4 regions of the Leclercia sp. G3L genome follow, and region 3 is predicted to be linked to each of the others. Evidence: predicted binding sites of a transcription regulator. Region 3 holds the regulator's gene; each other region holds the start of a gene.
What was found. The regulator CRP, encoded in region 3, controls carbon source genes, mostly activating them, when cyclic AMP is high. The targets are predictions, from matches to a motif close to ATGTGANNNNNNTCACAT.
Positions count from the first base shown of each region.

Region 1: the regulator CRP is predicted to act here: its motif matches at 1,825-1,842, upstream of LRS40_RS06155 (PTS mannitol transporter subunit IICBA).
Region 2: the regulator CRP is predicted to act here: its motif matches at 2,373-2,390, upstream of mlc (sugar metabolism global transcriptional regulator Mlc).
Region 4: the regulator CRP is predicted to act here: its motif matches at 2,123-2,140, upstream of bhsA (multiple stress resistance protein BhsA).

Region 1 is NZ_CP088265.1:1,010,478-1,014,526, forward strand. Features, by position in the region: gene LRS40_RS06145 (HlyD family secretion protein) at 1-1,078, opposite strand, end outside; gene LRS40_RS06150 (DUF3302 domain-containing protein) at 1,081-1,437, opposite strand; gene LRS40_RS06155 (PTS mannitol transporter subunit IICBA) at 2,096-4,009, shown strand.
Region 2 is NZ_CP088265.1:3,854,809-3,858,857, reverse strand. Features, by position in the region: gene LRS40_RS19950 (MFS transporter) at 75-1,328, opposite strand; gene LRS40_RS19945 (LysR family transcriptional regulator) at 1,451-2,350, shown strand; gene mlc (sugar metabolism global transcriptional regulator Mlc) at 2,478-3,698, shown strand; gene bioD (dethiobiotin synthase) at 3,824-4,049, shown strand, end outside.
Region 3 is NZ_CP088265.1:1,559,029-1,563,077, reverse strand. Features, by position in the region: gene LRS40_RS08780 (hydrolase) at 1-455, shown strand, start outside; gene LRS40_RS08775 (YheU family protein) at 452-670, shown strand; gene LRS40_RS08770 (phosphoribulokinase) at 701-1,570, shown strand; gene LRS40_RS08765 (OsmC family protein) at 1,660-2,064, opposite strand; gene crp (cAMP-activated global transcriptional regulator CRP) at 2,374-3,006, shown strand; gene LRS40_RS08755 (YccS/YhfK family putative transporter) at 3,063-4,049, shown strand, end outside.
Region 4 is NZ_CP088265.1:4,131,353-4,135,401, forward strand. Features, by position in the region: gene mfd (transcription-repair coupling factor) at 1-613, shown strand, start outside; gene LRS40_RS21355 (L,D-transpeptidase family protein) at 766-1,719, shown strand; gene bhsA (multiple stress resistance protein BhsA) at 1,797-2,054, opposite strand; gene LRS40_RS21365 (TetR/AcrR family transcriptional regulator) at 2,295-2,930, shown strand; gene LRS40_RS21370 (glycine zipper 2TM domain-containing protein) at 3,412-3,951, opposite strand.

The DNA of each region.
Region 1 (4,049 bases), 550 kb from region 3:
TCACAGAGACGTGCGCGAAATGGTCGGAATAGACCGCGACCTGGGCGTAGATACCGTCAGGCAGCGCGTCCACGTCGGCGTTCGGATCCAGTTCGATAGTGCCCAGCACACCATCTGAACCCGGCACCATCGTCAGGGACTGCAGCGCACCCTGCGCCTGGTAAGTACCGCCCGGGACCACCGGCAAAATGCTGGTGAGCTTACCGGGGAAGACCTGCCCCGGCAGCGCGCTGAACACCACTTCCGCTTCATCGCCCGGCTTCAGACGCAGTAACGAGTTCTGGCGGAACTGCGCCACGATCATCCGTTTCTGTTCAGGAATAAACACCATCACCGGACGCAGCGGCAGAGACGCGGCGTAGGTGCCCGGACGAATCAATACCTGGGTGATATAGCCATTGCTGGGCGCACGAATAATGGTCTGATCCAGATTGTATTGCGCTTCTGCTAGCTGGGCGCGCAGGGAGGCGATCTGCGACTGCTCCCCGTTAGACATACTGTCTAACTGGCTCTGGATCTGGGTCTGCTCCGCCACTGAGGCTTTAACCATGGCGTCCTGTGCCAGGTAGTTTTGCCGCGCGTTATCGATATCGCTTTCAGAGAACGGATTCACCTTCGCCTGGCTGCCTTTTAAATAACGCTGATAGTCTTTGAACAGACGATCGCGCTCGGCAGAGACGCGGGTGGTATTCGATTGTGCTTCCGTCAGCTGTGCTTTCAGAACATCGATATTATGCGTCGCGGTGACCAGGTCAGCCTGCAGACGATCAACACGCGCTTTATACCTGCCCGGATCGATTTTAAATAACACCTCACCTTTTTTAATGAGCTGGTTATTTTTATCCGTCACTTCACTTACCACACCCGTCACCTGCGGCGTAATCGGTATTGAGATAACCGCTTTCTGCGCCGTGTACGTATACGGGTGGTTATAGTTCATTAATAAAATGAGACCGGCCACGAGAAATACCCCGCCCAGTGTCGCAGTCGCCAGCGTCCATTGGTTTACCGGAATACGAAATATTTTAAAGATGGCCCACGCAAACGCGACATAGGTCAATACGATCAACAGATCCATGATTATTGCTCCGAGGTGTTCTTATCAGCCACAGGGGGCACCGCGGCCAGTTTTTGTTCCAGCTCGGCTACGCGTCTTGCCAGCGCAGCCACGTCGGGGCTGCGGTCTGGCGGCTGAATATGGTTCTGCATCCCCCAGCCGCGCTCTGGCTGGTAGAGCGTTGCCCAGATCCACAGAAACGGCCAAATGGCATGGAGCGTAAACAGGCTAATCCACCCCGCCGTATGAATAGCATCGGCATGGGGATGGTTGCGCTTTTTGGCCATGTTATATGGAATGTCATGAATAGCGATGATTCCATAAAAAAGAACCACGAAGACAAAAATCAACACACCCAGCGCAAAATAGTTGAGAAACATATTTGCCTCACTAAATAAATCGTAAACTCATTAAAATAATTAAATGGTAAGCAGCCACATTAATTCATGAATAAGTACACGAATATGTACTTATTATTTCAGAGCCGGGGAGTATGATTTTTTCTTATATCTCCATGCAAGTTTAGAAGCGTGACAAAATATATCCTGAATAATAATAGACTTAAGTTTACAGTATGAGCTTAATCCAGCTTAGCGCTTTTCGCCATACCATATTTCAGGACTCTTTTTTTAACGATAAGTGTTGCTTACTTACATCCTGGCGTCGTTCGGTTAAACAGATGTTGCCGGCGATCGCATCCAGAGAATTCTGCATAAAAATTTTTTGTGGATTTGATCACACTACAGAAACAAATCGCCGACAATGAAATGTGATTTAATTCACATTTTAGGGGTCAAACTGCCGCTTTTGCGGTCATTGTATTTTTTTTACACTTCAATTTTGTGACATATGTCACTTCATTCCTCACCACACCCCCTACATTTACGTGACTGAGATCACACAATTTTTGCCTGTCTGGACAGTTAAAGTATTAAGTGCCAAATTTCACGCATCAGAACAGGGCTGGGCAACCTCTGCCACCGCATTAACAACAAACCTCGGGCTTAAGGCCTGCGTAAACAGAAGAAGGGGTGTTTTATGTCATCCGATTTTAAGATCAAAGTACAAAGCTTTGGTCGATTCCTCAGCAACATGGTGATGCCAAATATCGGCGCGTTTATCGCGTGGGGTATCATCACCGCGTTATTTATTCCGACAGGGTGGTTGCCTAACGAAACGCTGGCGAAACTTGTTGGCCCAATGATTACCTATCTGCTGCCGCTGCTCATCGGTTATACCGGTGGTCGTCTGGTAGGTGGGGACCGCGGTGGCGTGGTCGGTGCGATTACCACCATGGGCGTGATCGTCGGCGCGGATATGCCAATGTTCCTCGGTGCCATGATTGCCGGTCCTCTGGGCGGCTGGGCGATTAAGAAGTTCGACGTCTGGGTTGATGGCAAAATCAAATCCGGCTTCGAAATGCTGGTGAACAACTTCTCTGCCGGCATCATCGGCATGATCCTGGCGATTCTGGCGTTCCTCGGCATTGGCCCGGCAGTTGAAGTGCTCTCCAAACTTCTGGCGGCGGGCGTTAACTTCATGGTTGCCCACGACATGCTGCCGCTGGCGTCCATCTTTGTTGAACCGGCGAAAATCCTGTTCCTCAACAACGCCATCAACCACGGTATCTTCTCACCGCTGGGTATTCAGCAGTCTCATGACCTCGGCAAATCTATCTTCTTCCTGATTGAAGCTAACCCGGGTCCGGGCATGGGCGTCCTGCTGGCGTATATGTTCTTTGGTCGCGGCAGCGCGAAGCAGTCTGCTGGCGGTGCGGCTATCATCCACTTCCTCGGTGGTATTCACGAAATTTACTTCCCGTACGTGCTGATGAACCCACGTCTGATCCTGGCCGTTATCCTTGGCGGTATGACTGGCGTGTTCACCCTGAGCGTGCTGGGCGGTGGTCTGGTCTCCCCTGCTTCCCCGGGTTCTATCCTGGCGGTACTGGCGATGACCCCGAAAGGCGCCTACTTCGCTAACATCGCCGCTATCTGTGCGGCCATGGCGGTCTCCTTCGTCGTGTCGGCTATCCTGCTGAAAACCAGCAAAGTGAAAGAAGAAGACGATATCGAAGCGGCAACCCGTCGTATGCAGGACATGAAATCTCAGTCTAAAGGTGTTGCTGCAACGCCACTGGCTGCGGGCGATGTCTCTAACGACCTGAGCCACGTACGTAAAATCATCGTTGCCTGCGACGCCGGTATGGGTTCAAGCGCCATGGGTGCGGGCGTACTGCGTAAGAAAGTGGCGGATGCCGGTCTGTCTCAGATCTCCGTGACTAATAGCGCGATTAACAGCCTGCCGCCAGATGTTGACCTGGTCATCACCCACCGCGACCTGACCGAGCGTGCGATGCGTCAGGTTCCGCAGGCGCAGCACATTTCGCTGACCAACTTCCTGGACAGCGGCCTGTATACCAGCCTGACCGAACGTCTGGTGGCGGCGCAGCGTCATGAAGACAACGAAGTTAAAGTACGTACCAGCCTGCAGGACAGCTTTGACGAGAGCAACAGCCACCTGTTCCGACTGGGTGCGGAGAACATCTTCCTTGGCCGTACCGCGAGCCACAAAGAAGAAGCGATTCGCTTTGCCGGCGAGCAGCTGGTAAAAGGCGGCTACGTGCAGCCGGAATATGTTGAAGCGATGCTGGAACGTGAAAAACTGACCCCGACCTACCTGGGCGAATCCATTGCGGTGCCGCACGGTACGGTAGAAGCGAAAGATCGCGTTCTGAAAACCGGCGTAGTGTTCTGTCAGTACCCGGCAGGCGTGCGCTTCGGTGAAGAAGAAGATGACATTGCCCGCCTGGTGATTGGTATCGCGGCCCGTAACAACGAGCACATCCAGGTGATTACCAGCCTGACCAATGCTCTGGACGATGAAACCGTTATCGAACGTCTGGCAAACACCACCAGCGTCGAAGAAGTCCTGGCGCTGTTGAACAAGTAAGTCTTTCCCTTCCCTCTCCCCGTTGGGGAGAGGGCTAGGG
Region 2 (4,049 bases), 2.3 Mb from region 3:
AAAGATGGGCAGGGTTTTCGGAAAAGTGCTTAAGCCTGCTCTGACAAAGGGGAGGCGCCAGAGCAGGCGGAGAATTAATGCAGACGTTTATGCAGGCTGGCGCCCACCAACAATGCGGCACACAGCATCAGGGCGATAAATGCCCCCACGCCGTTCCAGCCGTACTGATGCCAGAACACGCCGCCCAGCGTCCCGGCAATGCTGGAGCCCAGGTAGTAGCTAAAGAGATACAGCGACGAGGCCTGGCCTTTGGCGCGGCGCGCGCGCGGGCCAATCCAGCTGCTGGCGACCGAGTGGGCGGCGAAAAAGCCGGCAGAGAAGAGCAGCATCCCGGCGAAAATCACCCACAGATTGGCGAGGAGGGTTAACAGCACCCCGGCCAGCATGATGCCTGTCGACGCCAGCATCACCGGACCGCGGCCAAAACGAGTGGTCATCGCCCCGGCTTTCGGTGAGCTCCAGGTGCCGGTCAGGTAGGCCACCGACAGCAGGCCAACCAGGGCCTGACTCAGGTGCCAGGGGGCGAGCATCAGCCGGTAGCCAATGTAGTTAAACAGGGTGACGAACGAGCCCATCAGCAAGAATCCGGTGAGGAACAGCAGGGGCAGGCCCCGATCGCGCCAGTGCAGACGGAAGTTAATCAACAGCGTTTTTGGCCGCAAGGCCGTAGGACGAAAGTGGCGCGACTCCGGAAGGATTTTCCAGAACATCAGCGCTGACGCCAGCGCAAAACAGCCGATCGCCGCCAGCGCAATCCGCCAGCTGAAGAAGTCGGTAAAGACCCCGCTGAGCAGCCGTCCGCTCATCCCGCCGATGGAGTTACCGCTGATGTAGAGCCCCATCGAGAAGGCGACAAAGCTGGGGTGGATCTCCTCGCTGAGGTAGGTCATGCCTACCGCCGCCACGCCGCTGAGAGAAAGGCCGATCAGCGCACGCATGATGAGTATCCCGTGCCAGCTGGTCATCATCGTCGACAACAGGGTACAGACCGAGGCCAGCAGCAGGGCGGTAACCATTACCGGTTTACGCCCGATGGCATCCGACAGCGGGCCGGTAAAGAGCAAGCCGACCGCCAGCATCCCGGTGGAAATGGAGAGCGAAATACTGCTGCTGGCGGGCGTCACGCCAAACTCCTGCGCCAGCACCGGCAGGATCGGCTGCACGCAGTAGAGCAGGGCGAAGGTCGCCAGTCCGGCGGAGAAGAGCGCCAGGGTGACGCGCATAAACTGCGGGGTGCCGCGTTTGATTAACTGCACCGGGCGCGATTTGGCCGGTAAGAGATCGATATCATCTGTCGGGGCGATATCAGCCGTTGTTGTACGACTCACGTAAGTTCCTTGCTTCAACATCCCCGTGATTTCTGGTGACGGGTATGACCACAGGGATCAGGGTAGGAAAATGTAAATATTCTGTCTAATATATTAATAATCTCAAATGATACGTTAAAAATATGAATATTGAACTGCGTCATCTGCGCTACTTTGTGGCCGTCGCGGAGGAGCTGCATTTTGGTCGTGCGGCGGCGCGGCTGAATATCTCCCAGCCGCCGCTGAGCCAGCAAATTCAGGCCCTGGAGCTTCAGGTGGGGGCCCGTCTGCTGGCGCGCACCAACCGCAGCGTGGCGCTGACGGCGGCAGGACGCCAGTTTCTGGCGGACAGTCGGCAGATCCTGAGCCAGGTGGATGAGGCGGCAGCCCGGGCGGAACGCCTGCATCATGGCGAAACCGGGGAGTTGCGCCTCGGGTTTACCTCTTCCGCGCCCTTTATTCGCGCCATCTCGCAAACCCTGTCGTCGTTTCGCCGCCTCTCCCCGGATGTGCATATCCAGACCCGGGAGATCAACACCCGGGAGCAGATCGTCCCGCTGAGCGAAGGCTCGCTCGACCTCGGCCTGATGCGAAATACCCAGCTGCCGGATACCCTGGCGTGGCAGCGGGTGCTGCGCGAGCCGCTGCTGGCGATGATCCACCGGGATCACCCTCTGGCGGCAAAGCCTGTGGTTTCGCTTGCGGAGCTGGCCCATGAGCCGTTTGTCTTTTTCGACCCGCATGTCGGCACCGGCCTGTATGACGACATCCTGGGGCTGCTGCGCCGCTACGGGGTTACCCCGGTCATCACCCAGGAGGTGGGCGAGGCGATGACCATTATCGGACTGGTGGCGGCGGGGCTGGGCGTGTCGATCCTGCCCGCCTCGTTCAAGCGCCTTCAGCTGAATGAAATGCGTTGGGTGGCGATAGCCGAACCGGATGCGGTGTCGGAGATGTGGCTGGTGTGGTCGAAACATCATGAGCTCAGCGCGGCGGCACAACGTTTCAAAAATCTACTGATTAATGCCCCTTCCGGCGGCTAAGCCGCAAAAAAGGCGGGCAAAAATGTGCTGTAAATCACAAGGCTAAGTAAAAATTTGACGATTACTGTAGAAGTGCTTCACCATAGCCCACAGTTTATTTCGAAGCTCGAAAATAAGGGAGTACGTGGTGGTTGCTGATAGTCAGCCTGGGCATATCGATCAGATTAAGCAGACCAATGCGGGTGCAGTATATCGCCTGATTGATCAGCTTGGGCCGGTCTCGCGCATCGATCTTTCCCGCCTTGCGCAACTGGCACCTGCCAGTATCACCAAGATCGTACGAGAAATGCTCGAAGCGCATCTGGTGCAGGAGACGGAAATTCAGGAGCCGGGCAGCCGCGGCCGTCCGGCAGTAGGTCTGGTGGTGGAAACCGAAGCCTGGCACTACCTCTCGTTGCGTATCAGCCGGGGTGAAATCTACCTGGCGCTGCGCGATCTCAGCAGCAAGCTGGTGGTGGAAGAGCAACTGCCGCTTGAGCTGAAAGCCGAGCTGCCGCTGGAGGTACGGATCACCGCGCTTATCGATCAATTCTTTATTCATCACCAGCAGAAGCTGGAGCGTCTGACCGCCATCGCCATTACCATGCCAGGCATCATTGATACCGAAAACGGTATTGTCCACCGGATGCCGTTCTATGATGACGTCAAAGAGATGCCGCTGGGAGAGGTGCTGAAAAACCACACCGGCGTGCCGGTCTATATTCAGCATGACATCAGCGCCTGGACGATGGCCGAGGCGCTGTTCGGCGCCTCACGCGGGGCGCGGGACGTGATTCAGGTGGTGATCGACCACAACGTGGGGGCCGGGGTGATTACCGATGGCCGTCTGCTGCACGCCGGCAGCAGCAGCCTGGTAGAGATTGGTCATACCCAGGTCGATCCCTATGGTAAACGCTGCTACTGCGGCAATCATGGGTGTCTGGAGACCATTGCCAGCGTCGACAGCGTGCTGGAGCTGGCCCAGCTCCGCCTCGGCCAGTCGATGAGCTCGTCGCTGCACGGGCAGCCTTTGACGGTGGCGTCGCTTTGCGCGGCTGCCCAGCAGGGCGATCTACTGGCTAAAGATATCATTACCGGCGTCGGCACCAACGTCGGGCGCATTATTGCCATTATGGTTAACCTCTTTAACCCGCAAAAGATCCTCATCGGCTCGCCCCTGAGCCAGGCGGCAGAGGTTCTCTTCCCGGCCATCGCCGACTCCATCCGCCAGCAATCCCTGCCAGCCTACAGTAGGCATATCGTGGTGGAGAGCACCCAGTTTACCAATCAGGGCACGATGGCCGGTGCCGCGCTGGTAAAAGATGCGATGTATAACGGTTCACTGCTGATCCGTCTGCTACAGGGTTAACCGTTTCTTACAGACTTACTAAAAATTGCGCTATCTCAAACTGAGCGGATAGCGCATGCCTTAGACTTCCCCCACTGAATTATTTCCTTGATTTATATTTCCAAAGCATAACGGTGGAGTGAGTGATGCTTAAGCGTTTCTTTGTAACGGGTACTGATACTTCTGTCGGTAAGACGGTGGTGTCCCGCGCCTTGCTGCAAGCCCTGATGGCAAGCGGCAAGAGCGTTGCAGGGTACAAACCGGTAGCAAAAGGGAGTAAAGAGACGCCAGAGGGATTGCGCAATAAAGATGCGCTGGTGTTACAAAGCGTCTCCTCGATTGAATTGCCCTATCATGCGGTAAACCCCATCG
Region 3 (4,049 bases):
ATCATATGGATAAGGGCTTTTCGCGCGTTTATCAGCGTTATCTGCTTAACTTGCTCAAAGCCAATGCGGCACGCAAACTGAAGGCATACCCGGATACGCTGCCGGTCAGTCTGCGACAGCTGAAGAAAGTGCGTCGCCTGCGCGAATTTGACGATCTGATCACCGCCAAAATTCACGGTTTTGCCGATGCTATTGACTACTATCGCCAGTGCAGCGCCATGCCGTTGCTCAGCAACATCACGAAACCTGTGCTGATTATTCATGCTAAAGACGATCCCTTTATGGATCATCACTCGATACCCGCGCAGGAATTTTTGCCCGCTAACGTGCAGTATCAGCTGACCGAACACGGCGGACACGTGGGTTTTGTCGGCGGCACGCTGCGTCGCCCGACGATGTGGCTGGAAACGCGTATCCCGGACTGGCTGACCACATACCTGGAACCGATAAGATGATTATTCCCTGGCAAGATCTGGCTCCCGAAACGCTGGATAATCTGATTGAAAGCTTTGTGTTACGCGAAGGCACCGATTATGGTGAACAGGAGCTTTCGCTTGAGCAGAAGGTTGCCGACGTCAGGCGCCAGCTGCAAAGCGGTGAGGTGCTGGTCGTATGGTCCGAGCTGCACGAAACCGTCAACATCATGCCTCGCAATCAATTTCGCGGTTAACCGCGACATCTTTCCATTCAGGGAGTTGCTATGTCCGCCAGACATCCGGTTATTGCCGTTACAGGGTCGAGTGGTGCGGGTACCACTACCACCAGCCTCGCCTTTCGTAAGATCTTCTCGCAGCTGCATCTGCGCGCCGCGGAAGTGGAAGGCGACAGTTTTCACCGCTTTACCCGCCCTGAAATGGATATGGCGATCCGCAAGGCCCGCGATCTCGGCAAACACATCAGCTACTTTGGCCCGGATGCCAACGACTTTGGCCTGCTGGAGCAAACCTTCGCTGAATACGGGCGAAGCGGCACCGGTCAGGCGCGCAAATACCTGCACACCTATGACGAAGCGGTGCCCTGGAACCAGGTGCCGGGCACTTTCACACCCTGGCAGCCGCTGCCGGAACCCACCGACGTGCTGTTTTATGAAGGCCTGCATGGCGGGGTGGTCACGCCGCAACACGACGTGGCGCGCCATGTCGATCTGCTGGTGGGCGTGGTGCCGATTGTTAACCTGGAGTGGATCCAGAAGCTGACGCGGGATACCAGCGAGCGCGGTCATTCCCGCGAGGCGGTGATGGACTCCGTGGTGCGCTCAATGGAAGATTACATTAACTTCCTGACGCCACAGTTTTCCCGCACCCACATTAACTTCCAGCGCGTTCCGACCGTAGACACCTCGAACCCCTTTGCCGCCAAGGCTATCCCGTCCCTGGACGAGAGCTTCGTGGTGATCCATTTCCGCAATCTGGACAATATCGATTACCCCTGGCTGCTGGCGATGCTACAGGGTTCGTTTATTTCGCATATCAATACGCTGGTGGTTCCGGGCGGGAAGATGGGGCTGGCGATGGAGTTAATCATGATGCCGCTGGTGCAGCGGTTGATGGAAGGCAAGAAAATCGATTGAAGCCTTGTTGCCCGGTGGCGCTACGCTTACCGGGCCTACGGGCTCTGTAGGCCGGGCAAACGAAGTGCCGCCCGGCGTTTTAGCAAGGCTTACGCCTCGATCACTTCATACGAGTGGGTAATATTTACCGCTTTCTCCAGCATCAGCGCCACGGAGCAGTACTTCTCCGCAGAAAGATCGACCGCGCGGGATACCGCCGCGTCTTTCAGCGCTTTGCCGGTGACCACGAAGTGAAGGTTGATATGGGTGAACAGGCGCGGCGCCTCTTCACGACGCTCTGAGGTCAGTTTCACTTCACAGTCGGTCACATCGTGACGCCCTTTTTGCAGGATCGACACCACGTCGATCGCGCTGCATCCTCCTGCCGCCATCAGGACCACTTCCATCGGACTTGGCGCTTTATCGCCGGAGTTACCGTCCATCAAAATCTGGTGCCCGGAAGCCGACTCACCGAGGAACGTTAGCCCTTCAACCCATTTCACACGTGCTTGCATTTTTATTAACTCCAGGATTGCATTTTTCCTGACAGATTACGCGCCAGTAACAATTCTGACAACGGAAGTCGACCTGCATCAAGCTGAAGCGAGACACCAGGAGACACGCGGCAAAAGCTATGCTAAAACAGTCGAGATGCTACAGTAATACATTGACGTTACACATGTATGCAGAGGACATCACACATTACAGGCTGCTAATTATTGTGCCAGCCAGACCCCAGGCAGGGGGAAGAATTCGATTGCAACCCCAGAGTACAGGTACATAGCCAGACTCTGGAGACAGCTTATAACAGAGGATAACAGCGCATGGTGCTTGGCAAACCGCAAACAGACCCGACTCTCGAATGGTTCTTGTCTCATTGCCATATTCATAAGTACCCATCGAAGAGCACGCTGATTCACCAGGGTGAAAAAGCGGAAACGTTGTACTACATCGTCAAAGGCTCAGTGGCAGTGCTGATCAAAGATGAAGAAGGCAAAGAGATGATCCTCTCTTACCTGAATCAGGGAGACTTTATCGGCGAACTGGGCCTGTTTGAAGAAGGTCAGGAGCGTAGCGCCTGGGTTCGTGCAAAAACGGCCTGTGAAGTGGCTGAGATCTCTTATAAGAAATTCCGCCAGCTGATCCAGGTGAATCCGGATATCCTGATGCGCCTCTCTTCGCAGATGGCTCGCCGTCTGCAGGTCACGTCCGAGAAAGTGGGTAACCTCGCCTTCCTCGACGTAACGGGCCGTATTGCCCAGACCCTGCTGAACCTGGCGAAACAGCCAGACGCTATGACCCACCCGGACGGTATGCAAATTAAAATTACCCGTCAGGAAATTGGTCAGATCGTCGGATGTTCTCGTGAGACAGTGGGTCGTATCCTGAAAATGCTGGAAGATCAAAACCTGATTTCCGCCCACGGTAAAACCATCGTGGTTTACGGAACACGTTAATTCCGCTAAAACGGCGTGGCATCGCACGATGACACGCCGTTTTTGTCTCTATCCCCATGTGGCGCAGGCTCATTTATCACCCGGAAGTTAACTACGCACTGCGGCAAACCCTGGTGTTGTGTCTCCCTGTGGCTGTGGGTCTGATCTTCGGTCATCTGCAACACGGCCTGCTCTTCTCTCTCGTTCCTGCCTGCTGCAACATTGCCGGTCTGGGCACGCCACATAAGCGCTTCTTTAAACGTCTGACTATTGGCGGCTGCCTGTTCGCGGGCTGTAGCCTGGCCGTACAGCTGCTGCTGGCGCGGGATATTCCGCTGCCTCTGATTCTGACCGTGCTGGCGATGACGCTAGGGGTCACGGCTGAGATCAGCGCCCTGCATGCGCGACTGCTGCCCGCCTCGCTGATTGCGGCCATCTTTACCCTGAGCCTGGCGGGGAATATGCCGGTCTGGGAACCGCTACTCCTCTATACGCTGGGCACCCTCTGGTACGGGCTGTTTAACTGGTTCTGGTTCTGGATGTGGCGTGAACAGCCGCTGCGTGAGTCGCTGAGCATGCTCTATCAACAGCTGGCGGATTATTGCGAAGCAAAATACACCCTGCTGACGCAGCACACCGACCCTGAAAAATCGTTGCCCCCGCTGCTGGCCCGCCAGCAGAAGGTAGTGGACCTGATCAGCCTCTGTTACCAACAGCTGCATATGCTGGCGGCCAACAGGAATCATGAATACAAACGCCTGCTGCGCACCTTCCAGGTGGGGCTGGATCTACAGGAGCACATCTCCGTCAGCCTGCATCACCCGAAGGAGGTGCAGAAGCTGGTGGAGCGCAGTCACGCTGAAGCGGTGATCCGCTGGAACGCGCAGACCGTTGCGGCACGCCTGCGGGTGCTGGCTGACGACATTCTCTATCATCGCTACCCCACCCGCTTCACCATGGACAAGCAGCTCGGCGCCCTGGAGAAAATTGCCCGCCAGCACCCGGATAACCCGGTGGGTCAGTTCTGCGCCTGGCACTTCAGCCGTATTGCCCGCGTGCTGCGC
Region 4 (4,049 bases), 2.3 Mb from region 3:
GGCGACGCACGATCTCGAGATCCGCGGCGCGGGTGAGTTGCTGGGTGAAGATCAGAGCGGATCGATGGAAACCATCGGCTTCCAGCTGTATATGGAGCTGCTGGAAAATGCCGTCGATGCCCTGAAGGCGGGGCGCGAGCCGTCGCTGGAAGATCTCACCAGCCAGCAGACGGAGGTGGAGTTGCGGATGCCGGCCCTGCTGCCGGATGACTTTATCCCGGATGTTAATACGCGTCTGTCGTTCTATAAACGCATTGCCAGCGCCAGGGACGAAGCCAGCCTCGACGAGATTAAGGTGGAGCTGATTGACCGCTTTGGCCTGCTGCCGGATGCGGCGCGTAACCTGCTGGATATCGCCCGTTTACGCCAGCAGGCGCAGAAGCTGGGGATCCGCAAGCTGGAGGGGAATGACAAAGGCGGCATGATTGAGTTTGCCGAGAAGAATCATGTCGATCCGATGTGGCTGATTGGTCTGCTGCAGAAACAGCCTCAGCACTACCGTCTGGACGGTCCAACGCGTCTGAAATTCACCCAGGATCTGGCGGAACGGAAAACCCGCATGGACTGGGTTCGTAACTTTATGCGACAGCTCGAAGAGAACGCCGTCGCCTGACCCACCGCCGGGCGGTCCTGCAATCGCCCGGCCTCGTTCCCCGTTAATTTACAACTCTTTGCAATACACCTGGATTTCCCGACACGTCCATTCGCCATAATTATCAATTAACTTTCAGATAATAATAATCTTTATTGCTATGGATTCTGGTGATGATGACGACTTCGCGTTTTACCCGTTGGATATCGTTGGTTGCGCTGCTCGCTACCCTGGCGCTTGCCCTACCTGCCCGGGCCAATACCTGGCCCCTTCCCCCGCCGGGCAGCCGTCTCGTGGGCGAGAACCGCTTTCACGTCGTGGAAAATGACGGCGGCTCGCTGGAAGCAATTGCCAAAAAATATAACGTCGGCTTTCTGGCGCTACTGCAGGCCAATCCCGGCGTGGATCCCTACGTTCCCCGCGCGGGCAGCGTGCTGACCATCCCGCTACAGACCCTGCTCCCCGATGCGCCGCGGGAAGGGATTGTCATTAACCTGGCCGAGCTGCGTCTTTACTATTACCCGCCGGGAAAAAATGAGGTCACGGTCTATCCGATCGGCATTGGTCAGTTGGGCGGTGATACCCTGACGCCAACCATGGTGACCACGGTGTCAGATAAGCGCGCCAACCCCACATGGACGCCAACCGCCAATATTCGCGCCCGTTATAAAGCTCAGGGCATCGATCTGCCTGCGGTGGTGCCCGCCGGACCGGAAAACCCGATGGGGCATCATGCGATCCGCCTTGCGGCCTACGGTGGGGTCTACCTGCTACACGGCACCAACGCCGATTTTGGCATCGGCATGCGCGTCAGCTCCGGCTGTATTCGCCTGCGTGACAATGACATCGAGACGCTGTTCCGCGTCATCCAGCCCGGCACCAAAGTGAATATCCTGAATACGCCGATCAAGGTGTCAGAGGAGCCCGGTGGCGTGCGGCTGGTGGAGGTGCATCAACCGCTGTCGAAGCAGCTGAATGACGATCCTCAGACCCTGCCGATTGTGTTGAATGCCGCCCAGCAGGGCTTTAAAGCCAGCTCAGACGAAGCAGTGATGGAGCGCGCGATGGAAGCCCGCTCCGGCATGCCGGTGGACGTTACCCGTCATCCTGAAGCCCAGACGTTGTAAGCCGAAACGATAAAAAAACGCTCTGCAATAGCAGAGCGTTTTTTTTCGCAGTGGCATTAATGAGGGTTAAGCCATGCTTATTTGTAGATCACCGCAGTACCGTGCAGGGTGTTCGGGCCGCTAACGGAAGTGATACGGAAAGATTTTGCACCCATTTCGTCCGCTTTTTGCGCTAGCTGGCTTTCCAGAGAACCCAGGTTAGTCCCACCATTTGCGGCGATAGTGCCCACTTTTTGTTGATCGGCAGGGGTAGACTGAACCTGTACAGCGGCGAAGCTGGCAAACGAGAGTGAGCTGAGTACAGCAGCGGCGATGAGCGTTTTTACGTTTTTCATTTTATGAACCTTATGCAAGTGACAGGTGGTCGTAAGCATTAACTTAACGATCGATAACTAAATGATAAATGTGATCTGCATCACGGTCAAATTCTTTTTATAACGATCGTTAAAATAAATTTAAAATCTTTAAAATTCATATTGATATGATGAAAATAATTTTATGAATTCAGCGCTGGCTGCAAACCGGGATTATTTTTATAATGGTCGTTCAACAAACCAACAGAGGTACAACGGCTCATGACAACCGATGACACGCGTTGCGCTAAAAAAAGCCGTGGCCGACCAAAAGTGTTCGACAGGGACGCGGCGCTGGATAAGGCCATGACGCTGTTCTGGCAGCATGGGTATGAAGCCACATCGCTGGCCGATCTGGTCGCAGCAACCGGGGCCAAAGCCCCTACGCTGTATGCAGAATTTACCAATAAAGAGGGGCTGTTCCGTGCGGTGCTGGATCGCTATATCAGCCGCTTCGCCGCCCGCCATGAAGCACAGCTGTTCTGCGAAGAGAAGCGTGTTGAAGAGGCGCTGGAAGATTACTTCACTGCGGTGGCGACCTGCTTTACCAGCAAAGACACGCCTGCGGGCTGTTTTATGATTAACACTTCAGCGACGCTGGCGGCATCGTCAGAAGAGATCGCCCATACGGTCAAATCTCGCCATGCGATGCAGGAAGAGACGCTATGCCGGTTCTTAGAGCAGCGTCAGCAGCGCGGTGAGATCCCCGCCCAATGCGATCCGCAAAAACTTGCCCAGTATCTGAGCTGCATTTTGCAGGGGATGTCTATCAGCGCCCGGGAAGGCGCCAGCCTGGAAAAACTGCAGACCATCACGCAAATCACCCTGCGCCTGTGGCCTGAGCTCCTTAAAGCCTGACCAGCAGGGCGGTAAACCGCCCTGCTCTCCCCGCCACTTTCAGACAAATCTGTTTAAAGATAGGTAAAAACTATCACCACCTCTCTGCCGCTTGCTATCCTTAACGAGTAATTATTGATGTGCTAATGATTAGGCGTATGAGTCATAACGGAGCTGTTCTGGCTATTCACATTCAGAAGGAGAATAAAATGATTTTGCTATTACCATTTTTTAAGGTGTTAATAGTCATTACATTGTTATTCGGTCTCTGGGTTTTATGTGGTGGGTCAGTTTTATTTGCTTTCCTTTCCGTACTGATAACAGGATTTATGTTACTCCGCCAGTATCACGAATTTGACCTGTAACCACTGTTACCCCGCTGTATCCCTGAGAAGACCTTAATCCCGACGCGAACGATGCGGGCTTTAAGGTCTTTTTTTATGGTCAAAAAAAGCTCCCCAGCCTGAGCGAATGGGGAACTAAATGCAGAGAACAGATTTTTTTATGCTTTGTTATTCAGTACCAGCTGACCATCGCTGTTGAGGGGGATTTGCGTGCCGGGATCTTTATCCATCCGGATCTTGCCCTGCTGATCGCCAATTTTGTATGTCACATCGTAGCCGAGCATTTTTTCTGATTTGTCATACACCGTTTTACAACGCTGCTGCGTGGAGGTGTAGGTGTCGCGCTCCTGCAGGGCTCCCTGCGCCTGATTGCCGGCATAACCACCGCCCAGCGCGCCCACGACCGTGGCAACATCTTTACCGCGCCCGCCACCAAATTGATGACCAATCACGCCGCCTGCCACCGCACCAAGCACGGAACCGGCAATGCGGTTTTCATCCTGCACCGGACGACGATGCGTCACGGTCACGTTATGGCACTCCTGACGCGGTGTTTTCACCGTCTCTTTAATCGGTGTCGCCGAAACCACCTGCGCGTATTGTGGGCCACGTTCAAAGACATTCAGACTGGCAACTGCCGCCACGCCTAACGCGGCAACCACGCCAATCCCTATACCTGCCACCATGGATTTATTCATGGGACAACCTCCTTTTTATTGCTATTGGTAACAATTCTGCAACTAAAGCGGCGTGTTCGCAAATCAGAGAAAGGATTAAAAATGTGGCGATAAACGCA